Regions from separate parts of the Exiguobacterium sp. s191 genome, predicted to be linked through region 1. Evidence: riboswitches for the same ligand, from Rfam matches in the RefSeq annotation. Region 1 holds a riboswitch; the other holds the start of a gene.
The links. A riboswitch is a leader RNA that binds a small molecule or an ion and turns the genes downstream of it on or off. The one in region 1 is predicted to bind S-adenosylmethionine.
Positions count from the first base shown of each region.

Region 2: another riboswitch for S-adenosylmethionine. It lies ahead of KNQ09_RS14145 (LLM class flavin-dependent oxidoreductase); the one in region 1 lies ahead of msrA (peptide-methionine (S)-S-oxide reductase MsrA).

Region 1 is NZ_JACSNC010000002.1:282,544-288,193, forward strand. Features, by position in the region: gene KNQ09_RS13065 (MFS transporter) at 1-865, opposite strand, end outside; gene KNQ09_RS13070 (winged helix-turn-helix domain-containing protein) at 880-1,479, opposite strand; gene msrA (peptide-methionine (S)-S-oxide reductase MsrA) at 1,710-2,240, opposite strand; SAM riboswitch class I at 2,335-2,438, opposite strand; gene KNQ09_RS13080 (M20 metallopeptidase family protein) at 2,501-3,679, opposite strand; gene KNQ09_RS13085 (putative quinol monooxygenase) at 3,757-4,050, shown strand; gene KNQ09_RS13090 (C40 family peptidase) at 4,109-5,650, opposite strand, start outside.
Region 2 is NZ_JACSNC010000003.1:162,353-168,002, reverse strand. Features, by position in the region: gene KNQ09_RS14155 (DUF2325 domain-containing protein) at 1-1,061, shown strand, start outside; gene KNQ09_RS14150 (DUF975 family protein) at 1,125-1,763, shown strand; SAM riboswitch class I at 1,876-1,978, shown strand; gene KNQ09_RS14145 (LLM class flavin-dependent oxidoreductase) at 2,053-3,111, shown strand; gene KNQ09_RS14140 (ATP-grasp domain-containing protein) at 3,108-4,055, shown strand; gene KNQ09_RS14135 (SRPBCC family protein) at 4,132-4,599, shown strand; gene KNQ09_RS14130 (PhoX family protein) at 4,639-5,650, opposite strand, start outside.

The sequences.
Region 1 (5,650 bases):
CATTTGCTTTCGTCTGCGCAAAACCACTCCAGAGCGCCCCTCCGAGCATTCCCATTTGATAAGCCCCTTGCATATAACTTAAATCCATCGCATCTCCTTGGAGCACATCATGAACGAGTAAGGGGATTCCGAGTAAGAGTGGTCCAAAGAAAAAGAAATTGACACAGATGACAAGAAAAAGTGTCTGCTTGAGTTGCTGAAGGTTAAAGACGTAATGTAGCCCTTCTTTTAGTTCAAAGAGAGCTGAATGCTGAAGCGATCGCTTGATCTTAGATTCACGAATACCATACGTGAAAAGGAGCGTCAGACAGAGTGTCCCGAAAATCATGAGAAAGACGTGCGAGTAAGAAGAATAGCTGAGAATGACTCCACCAAGAATCGGACCTGAAAAGAGGGCGATTTGATTAGATGTCTGAATCAGTGAATTGGCTTTAGTGAGTTGTTCTTTCGGAACGAGTGTAGGAAGTAAGGAAGCATTCGCCGGCGAAAAGAATGCATCCACACTACCGAATAGAAAGGCGAATCCTAAAATCGTCAGCAATGTAAGCTGATCGGTATGAAGTAATGCGAGAAGACAGAGAATGAAACTGATTCGTAAAGCGCTCGAGATGCGCATGATCGTCGAACGTTTATAGCGATCGGATAAGACGCCACCGAATAACATGAGAAAAATACGGGGTAACAAGGTGGCCATGAGGACGAATCCAAGATATGATGCCTGGTTTAGCGTATGGATGACATACCATTGTTCAACAAACAGATAGGTTGATAGGGAGAGGGCAGAGCACATACCGGACCCCCATAAAAATAAAAAAGATCGATTTTTAAACAGCGATTGTTGCGTATCGATTTCAATAGGCAGCATGTGGCACCTCCGGTTTAGACGTCGTCATTCTCAAATAGTGGTTCATCAATTGCAAAGGCAGTCGTCATGATATAGAAGTGTTTTTTATCTTCTTCGTCTAGTGAAGAGGACCGTGTGAACTCGTCCAATAGAGCACGATATTTTGTAGCAAAGCGTTGAAAGTCGGCTTCAGACATCGTCAGTTCCTTTTGAAGTGATAAGCTCATCCAGTCCTCGACGTTCGAAGATGAAGGAGAAAAAGTAGCTGTCGGAGCCGTAAGAACGCGTGTCTTTGCCCGGTCCAATACTTCGAGATACGACTGCCGGGTCGCTTCATTCGTCTCGACGAATTTCAGTAGATGATCGGCAGGAATGTATCCTCGAGCAATCGCTTGATAGTATTTCAATAGATTGCCGCCCTGTTCTTCCGTCCGGACGAGGTGAATCAAGTCATGCTTTTCAAGTTCCCGTACGTGATAGAGGATCTTTGCACGGGATAACGTCAGCAAGTGGGCTAACTGATGTACCGTATGTGGTTTTTCGACGAGAAACATGAGGATTTTTGTTCGTAACGGATCACTGATCACTTTTAACTGTTCATAGCTCTCTAATATGTGAATCGCTTTTTGTTCCATACAATCATCTCCTTTTTAACCGGTTAATTTTTATTAACCGTAAAACAAAAGACTTCATTTGTAAACGATTACAAATTTGTGTGAGGGTGTTGGTAAAGAAGACATCATTTGTTTACATACAAAAAGACTGACTCCAGTGACATCTCGGTCATCCTCCACTTTTTACTGAAAGTAGGGTAAGAACGAGATGTTTGAAATCAGTTTCAGCTACTGTATATGGTTCGAAGTGATTAGACCGTCGTCGTATCTTTCCATTCCTGCTCGATGAAAGCATCGCGACCAGAAGCAGCACGATCTTTTTTATAGTGTTCTGGATTTTTCTTATGGAAGTCTTGATGGTACTCTTCCGCCGGATAAAATTCAGAAGCGGCATCGATCCGCGTCACGATCGGTTGTTTGAAACGATTGCTTGCAGCAAGAGCGTCACGGGAAGCGATTGCTGCTTCATGCTGCGCATCCGTATGATAGAAGATCGCTGGTGCGTACTGCGTGCCGCGATCTTGGAATTGACCTTCTGCATCCGTCGGATCCGTTTGTGGCCAGTAGAGTTCGAGCAGACGCTCGTACGGGAACAGGCTCGGATCAAACGTGATTTGGACGACTTCGAGATGTCCCGTCGTTCCTGTCTTGACTTGCTCGTATGTCGGATTGTCGACGTGACCGCCCATGTAACCTGATACGATTCCCTCGATTCCTGGTAATTCTTCAAACGGTGTCACCATGCACCAAAAACATCCACCTGCAAATGTTGCTTTTTCCATCTGTCTCTTCCTCTCCGTGGGAAATCCCCATTGTATGTCTGACAGCGAGAAAACGAAAACGACTCCTTCGCTTGGTTGCAAAAGGAGTCGCCGCTTTTTATCAACCAAAGCTTTCGCTTTGCTGGTCGTAGCACCTTGCTATGCGCAGGTTGCTGGGACGTCATCGATCCAGATCTCTCGGTCCACTCTTGATAAGGGTATATGAAGTTGATGTCATTCGTTATCATTGTTGTGATGATACCATTCACACAGAAATAAAGTCAATCCTTAGGTTTCAAGGCACGTAAAACCGTCGCTCCGAGTGTCTTCGCACCAATCAACAACGCCTGTTCGTTGATTTCGTACTGCGGATGATGCTGTGGGTAGTTGACGCGACCGTCCGTATATCCGGAGCCAGTGAAGAAATAACTTCCCGGGACATGTGTTAGATAATGCGCGAAGTCATCCGCAGCCATCATTGGTGTGAGTGCCCGGACGGATGCTTCCGGTAAGAAAGAAGCGGCTTCCTGAACAAGTTTTGTCTCGTCCGGATGATTCCATAGCGCCGGGTAACCAGTCGTGAAGTCGATTGAATAGGTGGCACCGATGCCGGCACATGTCGTTTTGGCGACAAGATCGACTTCTTGCCGGAGCTGATGCCGCAATGTCTCATTAAACGTCCGAATTTCACCGACGATGCGTGCTTCACCCGTGACGATGTTCGGAGCCGTTCCCGCATGGAAAGAACCAATTGCAAGAACAGCAGGCTCGAACGGATCGACCCGTCGACTGACGAGATGCTGTAAGTTGCAGACGAGCTGCGCTCCAGCGACGAGCGCATCTTTTGTTTTGTGAGGTGCTTGCGCATGTCCACCTTGACCATGAACGATGATTTCGAATTCGTCGATTGCACATAACGTATGTCCTTCCCGAAACCCAATCGTACCAACTGGTAAATCATTTTCGAGATGTGTCGCAAAAATCGCATCGACATCTTCGAGGACGCCGGCTTCGATCATTTGGATAGCTCCGCCAGGAAAGACCTCTTCTCCATGCTGATGGATGATTCGAATCGTTCCTTGCAATTGATCACGTAACGGATAGAGCGTAGCAGCCAGGGCCATCACCATTGCCGTGTGACCATCATGCCCGCAAGCATGCATGATACCAGGATGGATCGACCGGAAAGCAAGCGTTGTCTCTTCCTGAAGTGGTAATGCGTCAAAATCTGCGCGGACAGCAATCGTCGGACCAGGTTGTTTACCTTCGATCGTCGCGACGACCCCACGACCTCCAACGGCTGTTTGATGAGGAATGCCTCGTTCTGTGTAAAAGGCAGCAATCCGTTCTGGTGTGCGGACTTCTTGGAAGGACAGTTCCGGATGCCGGTGGAAATCACGACGTAACGCGATCATCGTGGGTTCAAATTGTTCAAGTGCTTCAAAAAGTTGAGTTTGCATCTTCAAGCTCCTTTGACGTGTGTCTTTTCGTGAAAATGGGTACAGATACAGGTAATCACGAAAGGGGATAATGAAACATGGGAGAAATCGTCGTCAACGCTGTACTTACAATCAAAGCAGGACTAGCGGATCAAGTTTTCCCGATTCTACAAACGGTCTATCATGCCTCACAAAAAGAAGAAGGATGCTTACGTTATTCCTTGCACCAATCGATCGAGGATGAGCATCAATTCATGCTGTACGAAGTGTATCGGGACGAAGAGGCGCTTGAAGCGCATATCGCATCCGATCATTATAAAGCATACCGTGAACAGATCGAGTTATACTTGATGGATCGACAAGTAACGAAATACGTCGAGATGACATTCTGACGTGTTGCGATAAGAAGAGACGAAGCCGTCGAATTCGACGGCTTCGTCTTTTTTTGTCTTACATCGATTTAAATCCGAGGAAATGCTCTTGCCAACGCGGTTCATAAATCGAATTGATTTGGAGCTGTGAACCGCCCGCATGGATGAAGTGTTCGCTATCGAGCATGATTCCGATATGCGATGGACCATCCGTGTAGGTGTTCTGGAAGAAGACGATATCCGAGCGTTTACCACTCGAGATACTCGTCCGGCGATTCGTAAAGAAAGCACCGTACCAGTAGCCACGAACATTCGTCCGACCACCGTATTTTCCAGCCTTGTTCGTCGCGTAGTGAATCAAACCGGAACAGTCAAAACCACCGTTCACGGCATCTTGCGAACCCCATGTGTATGGTGTGCCGATATGTTGGACTGCTGCTTGGATCAGCTTTTCACCACGCGTATTATTCTTTTTAACGACCCGTTTATCGGACGTGATCGTCACAGCGGATACAGGAAGATAAACAGGTGTCCAGCCTGACTGGATGACATAGAAGTTTCCGACTCGATGACGCGGATAAACCCGTTTGCCTTGTTCAACGAGTCCGTTGCCTTTTGGACTTGTCGGACTTGCGAAGAAGGATGTCGTCTGTTTGACCGTATAGATTTTCGTCCGGTCGATCGCTTTTTGTGTCAGTTTCATATAGGGTTTGCTCGTGCTGATATAAGGGTTGAGGACGTAACCGGTTTGACCATTTGCCAGGCGAACTTGCCAAAAATCATCATCAATTGATTTCAGACCAATCAGTTTTGTTCCTTTCTTCAAATAGGCAGCTGGGCGACTGTAAGCCACGTCGGCAGAGAAGAGTGGCGTCTGGTCCAGGTGGACATAAAATGTCGTGCCTTTTTTTGCTTTTGCCGTCGGCTTGTTCAGTCCGATACGACTCGAATCGACGAAACCAAAGGTGTTTTTATATTTGACGCGTGTATAATAACCGCTTTTTCCGTAGATCGAAATCGAGGTCCCTTTTTTGAATGTGCCGATTTTTTTACCCGATAGTTTTGCCTGCGAACGAATGACGACATCGTCTTCCGTCACATAGCGTTGACCAGTGACGTCATACAGATCCGGCTTTTTCGTCACGAGATCCGTCGTCTTGACGTAGCCGTAGACCGATCCTTTTTTCAAGCGTGTGTAACTACCGCTTGTGCCGTAAATCGTTAGTTTGTCAGCTCGTTTGACGGAATACATAATTTTGCTCTTCGTCGAAGCAGACGTGTAGACGGACAAGTTGCGTTTCGCGTATCGTGTCCCGGTTGATGCATAGACTTTTCCAGTACCGAGATCAGCTGTCTTGACGTAAGCATGAACTCCACGGAAGATGATCCGGCTATAGGCACCGTTCGCCCCGTAAACTGTTAGTAAAGTATTCGTTTGATGTTGCTTCAAGACAGGACTTGAAGATTTGGCATCCGAATAGATTGGTGTAGCGCGCTGAACATAGAGGCGTGCAGTCTTCGGATAGTATTTCAACGTACCGAGATGTGCCGTCAGCACATAGGCATACTCGTCGTTTCGTTTGATTCGTGTAAATGAACCCTCGACGCCGTACGTTTGAAG
Region 2 (5,650 bases), on a different contig from region 1:
TACCATCGCAAGTACCTGTCGAGCCAGTACGCAAGCAACGTTATGCCTATACGTTTCAGCGGGGTTTAAAAGGCGGTACTTTACTAGAATGGTCCGGCAGTCATATTTCAGAACGAGACGTCCGCGATTGGAATCTCGAGCACGGCATGGAAGTCCGGGTCCGTATCGATCGTCAGGATGATCAAAAAACGATGTGCCGTGTTGAAGCCGTCGTCTCGACGGAGCGAATGAGAGAGAATCCGGAACGTGTCGTGTTTGAACAAGCAATCGTCAAGGCACATGGAATCATTGAGGAAACGGTGAATGGTCCACTGCAAGATGAGTCGGGCAGATCGTTCTATTATGTCGTACCGGTAGAAGACATGCGCTATTTCCGACTAGAAGCAGGTCAACTCGTCGATCTCGTCATGTGGCGGGAACGGAAGGATACACTGACGATTGCTTGGAAGCATCCGTTCACGTATGAAGAGCCGATCGTCAACGCATCATCTAACCGCCGATCAGAAGTAGAGCAACCGGTAGTGAAGGCATCTGTGACAACAAAAAAGTCAAATCGGTATGCACGAAAAATGAAACGACAACCGGTGCCGAAAGCTAAAAAAGCGCAGCGTCGCGTCCGTATGCCAAAAGAGCGAACGATTGAACCGATCGTGACGACAGCTGTACCCGGACAATTGATGGATTTCGTTGATAAGACACCGCTTGATTTCACGCGCTTCACAGGAATGCGTCTCGTCATTGTCGGAAACGAACAACAGACCGCTGTCTATCGTGAGTTCTTTGCGCCGACGGGGATCGAATTGATTCATCTGGCAGGGGACGCACAGTCCGCGAAAAAGATTGCCTGTCTCGCCAAAAAGACGGACGCGATCGTCGTCGTAACGAGTCGCGTTTCTCATGCAGCGAGTGCACATGTCATCGCGCAGGCGAAAAAGCATGGTATTCCATTCGCGATGGAACGGCTCGACGGTCGACGCTCGTTATACACGGCGTGTGAACGACAGCTTGAGCGTGCCTGGCTCAACCAGCAAAGAGACGGGAAATTATTGAAAAAAGAGTGAAACATTAGAAGAATTCGACCGTAAAGTAAGGTGAGAACTTATTTTTCAAGGAGGACCTTACTCATGTCATCTCAATTAAAAAAAGCAGCGAAGGAGTCGCTCAGCGGTCGTTGGGGATTTGCCATCCTCATGTTCGTACTTTTTTCTATCATCCAGAGCGTTCCGACGTTCATCGGACCAGATCCTAACGAAGATCTAAATGCGATGAGTGCGGTCAGCATCATTCTTTCGATTTTATTGATCCCAATCGCAGCGGGTTGGACGTGGGTCGCGATGTCGTTCGCACGCAATGAAGAAGTCAAAGTAGCTGATTTGTTCGAACCGTATAAAATCTTCGGTAAAGTCATCGGCGTGTCGATTGTGCAAGCGGTCTTCTTATTCCTATGGACCTTACTCTTGATCATTCCAGGGATCATCAAGTCGTTCTCTTACTTGTTGACGTTCTACATCCTTCGAGATGAACCATCAGTCGGTATTCTCGAGGCAATCACGCGTTCACGTCAACTCATGGATGGTCATAAAATGGAAGCATTCTTACTCTTCCTATCATTCATTGGTTGGGCATTACTTGTGATTGTTACACTTGGTCTTGCTGTCTTATGGGTTGGACCATACTTCAGCGTCACGATGGCAAAATTCTATGATCGTGTTCGTGGTGAACAGGCGCCAGAGCCAACATCAGATTTCGTCGCACCATATTAATCCCGAATCCCGACACGATGTCGGGATTTTTTATGCTCGAAATAATTCCGATTGGAAAAGACGGTTTAATGGTTGCTTTAGTTCAGTGAATTTTGTACGATGAATGCAACACATCTTATCTAGAGAAGTCGAGGGACTGGCCCGAAGACACTTCAGCAACCCCGCCGTGGCGGAAGGTGCTACTTCCAGGAAGGGATACCTTCCGAAGATAAGAGCGGACAGGACAAGATACCGTCGCTCTTTTCGAACTTCGAAAAGAGCGTTTTTTTATGATAAGGGGGACGATGGAGTGGAGTATGGTTTTTGGTTACCGATTTTTGGGGGATGGTTACGTAACGTCGAGGATGAACAGATGCCACCGACATTCGATTATGCGAAACAAGTCGCACAAACAGCAGAACGGATCGGCTTCTCGACGACGTTGATCGCGGAACTGAACTTGAACGATATCAAAGGCATTAAGGAACCGAGTCTTGAGGCATGGACGACGGCAGCAGCGATTGCTGCAACGACGGAACGCTTAGAGATCATGACAGCGGTTCGTCCCGGGTTCCATAATCCAGCGACGACGGCGAAGATGGCGGCAAACATCGATCAGTTGAGTGGTGGACGCTTTACGCTCAACGTCGTCTCAGCGTGGTGGGCAGAGGAAGCGAAACAATACAACGGTATCTTCACAGCGCACGATGAACGCTATGCTCGGACGGAAGAGTTCGTCACGGTCATGAAGGGACTATGGGCAGATACGTCACCGTATAGCTTCTCCGGTCATCACTACACGATCGAGCAAGCAGAACTCCATCCGAAGCCAGTCCAGCGTCCGGGGATCAAGCTCTACGCTGGTGGAGAGAGTGAAGCTGGAAAGCGAACGATCGTCGAACACTGTGACGCTTATGTCATGCACGGGGGCACTGTTGAAGAAGTAGCCCATAAAATCGACGATATGAAAGTACGCCGGGAAGCGACGGGACAAAAGCCGCTCGAAAGCTTCGGTCTTGCTGCCTACATCATTTGTCGGGATACGGAAGAAGAAGCACTTCTTGAATGGCAACGGATCACGGACGTCAAGGAAGACAGCGCCGGTTATGCCGGTTATCAGGATTTCATTAGTAAATCGCAACTGGAGCAACAGGTCGAGCGGAATGATTATTCTGTCTCGAACCGTGGTCTACGTCCGAATTTAATCGGGACACCAGAACAAATCGCTGAACGGATTCTAGCGTTCGAAGCCGTCGGTGTCACGTTACTTTTGTTACAATTCTCACCACAACTTGAAGAAATGGAACGCTTTGCTCGTGACGTAATGCCACTGGTCGAAGCGAAACGAAAGGTAGGTCAACAATCATGACAAAAATTCATATTCTCCACGAAAACCAAGAATGGACGGACCATCTCATCAAACGTCTCGAAGAACTCGAATTACCGTATGAACAGTGGCACTTGAATGAAGGAATCGTTCCGCTGGATGAACTGCCGCCAGAAGGCGTCTTTTACAGCCGGATGAGTGCTTCTTCGCATACGCGGGGACATCGTTACGCGCCGGAGTTGACGGAAGGGGTCCTCGCTTGGTTAGAAGAGCATGACCGGACCGTCTTTAACGGAACGCGTGCGCTCCGTCTTGAAGTCAGCAAAGTCAATCAATATACGGCGTTGCGTAAGGCTGGGATTCGTGTACCGAAGACGACGGCTGCCGTCGGACGTGATCAAATCGTGCAAGCAGCAAAAGAGATCGGTGTTTCGTCATTCATCACGAAACACAACCGTGCAGGGAAAGGTCTCGGTGTCCAGTTATTCCATTCGATTGAAGCACTTGAAGCTTATCTCGATGGTCCGACATTCGACGAACCAGTCGATGGCATCACGTTGATTCAAGAGTATATTCAAGCACCAGAACCGTACATCACGCGTTGTGAGTTCGTGGGTGGAAAGTTTGTCTACGCGGTTCGAGTCGATACGTCAGAAGGTTTTGAGCTTTGCCCAGCAGATGCATGTGTGATCGACGACTTGTTCTGCCCAGTCGGAGAAGAAGCACCGCAAACGCCGATGAAGTTCCAAATCGTTGAAGGTTTCAATGACCCGATCATCCAAAAGTATGAAGCATTCCTCCAAGCGAACCAAATCGCGGTCGCAGGCATCGAGTTCATTAAGGATGCGTCAGGTACGATCTATACGTATGACGTCAATACGAATACGAACTATAATTCGGATGCCGAGGCAGCTGCAGGACGCTACGGTATGCTCGAACTAGCGAAGTTCCTCGGTGCAGCCCTTGAAACAAGCACAGTAAAATAAGAATCTGCTCTCGCCCTGTCACCGGACGTTACAAGACCGGATGACAGGGTATTTCTATAGAAAAGGGGGCGGATCTATGATTACGTGGAGAGAAGAACGACAGCTCGATATTCCGATTGAGGAAGCATGGCACTTGTTTGATCACACGCGATTGCAGCGTTTGATTCCAAACGTCGTCCAGCACGAGGTGATTGAACGAAAACCGGGTGTCGTCGGTTCGACGTATCGTCAAACATACATGCAGGGTAATCGACTTGAAACCTATATCGTGACCGATTTAGCTTATACGAACGAACCCGACTTCAAACAAAATACGATCGGATTCACGTTGGCTAAAATATTCAAGATCGAGATGACCTTTACACTCAAACCGCTCGGACCTGATCGCTGTCTATTGATCTATACGGGAAAAAACGAGGGAGCAAACTTTGTTGGAAAGAGTTTGTTGTCGCTTGGAGGAGAGCGGGAGAACGAAAAAATTGTTCACGGGCTGCTGCAGCGTGTTGAAGAAGAAGCAGCAAAACAGAAGAAGAACAACGCATGAAAAAACGGATTCCTGTGCCTGGGAATCCGTTTTAGCATCTTATCGATGCGTATATGATTTGTGACCACTCGGTAAACCAGAGAGGTAACCGACACCACCTGTTTTTTGAATTCCGATGCCGTCTTTCATCGCTTGTTCGAGCGCTTTTGGATCGACCGCGGTGATTTGTTTGTCAGTCAATGACTCACCGGGATGTTGATAGTTACTTAGGAGGTAGCTATACTTCCCAACATGATCGAGTGAACGAAGGCCAGTTGCTTCCGCTCCGACTGGAACCGAAAGGATACGTGATAACTTTTTCGTCTTCAGGTTATAAGCCCAAACGAAATTGTTCGTGTGCAAGGAGCTGTCTTCACCGATGAAGAGCGTATCAGATGTCGCGGAGTAAGCAAGGTTATCTGGATTCGCGACGAGATCCGGATTCGCTGTGTTGCCGTAAGAATCCGGCTTCTTCAAATCTTCACCAATGACGAGTGCTTGCATATTCGTTGGTACGTAACGGCTGTCGATGCCTTTTGCACGACCAAGATCGATTTCGAATGTCGCACCCGATTCGCGTTTTTCAAGCTGGATGTCGTCTTGGACAGCACCTTCTTGTTTTTCGGTACTGCCTGACACATAAGACAAGGCGATGTAGGCTTTTTTGTCTTGCTCGTTGACCGTGATGCCTTCCATCTTGTTGAATTCTGATGTTGCGCCAAGCAACGCACCATAACGACGTGATTCAAGGAAAGCCGCTTCTTTTTCCTTACCAGGCTTGAGCTTCAAGTATTCGACTTTTTTGCTAGCAGCTGTTTTGACTGCTTTGAAGCCAGGAGTTGGCGCATCGGCTGTCTCGAAGATGTGGCTGAACTTCGTTCCTTTATCAATCAAGCGTTTGACTTCTTTATCGGAAGCATGACCGAGCTTGATCCATTCGAGATCACCAGCTCCGCCTTCCGTTGCGCGTGTTTGTTTGAACTTAGCCGCGTAAAGTGTTCCTTTTGAGAAATCGCGCTTTTTATCTGCGACATACATGAACATCATTGTGTTATTGCCGTCGTCACCAAAG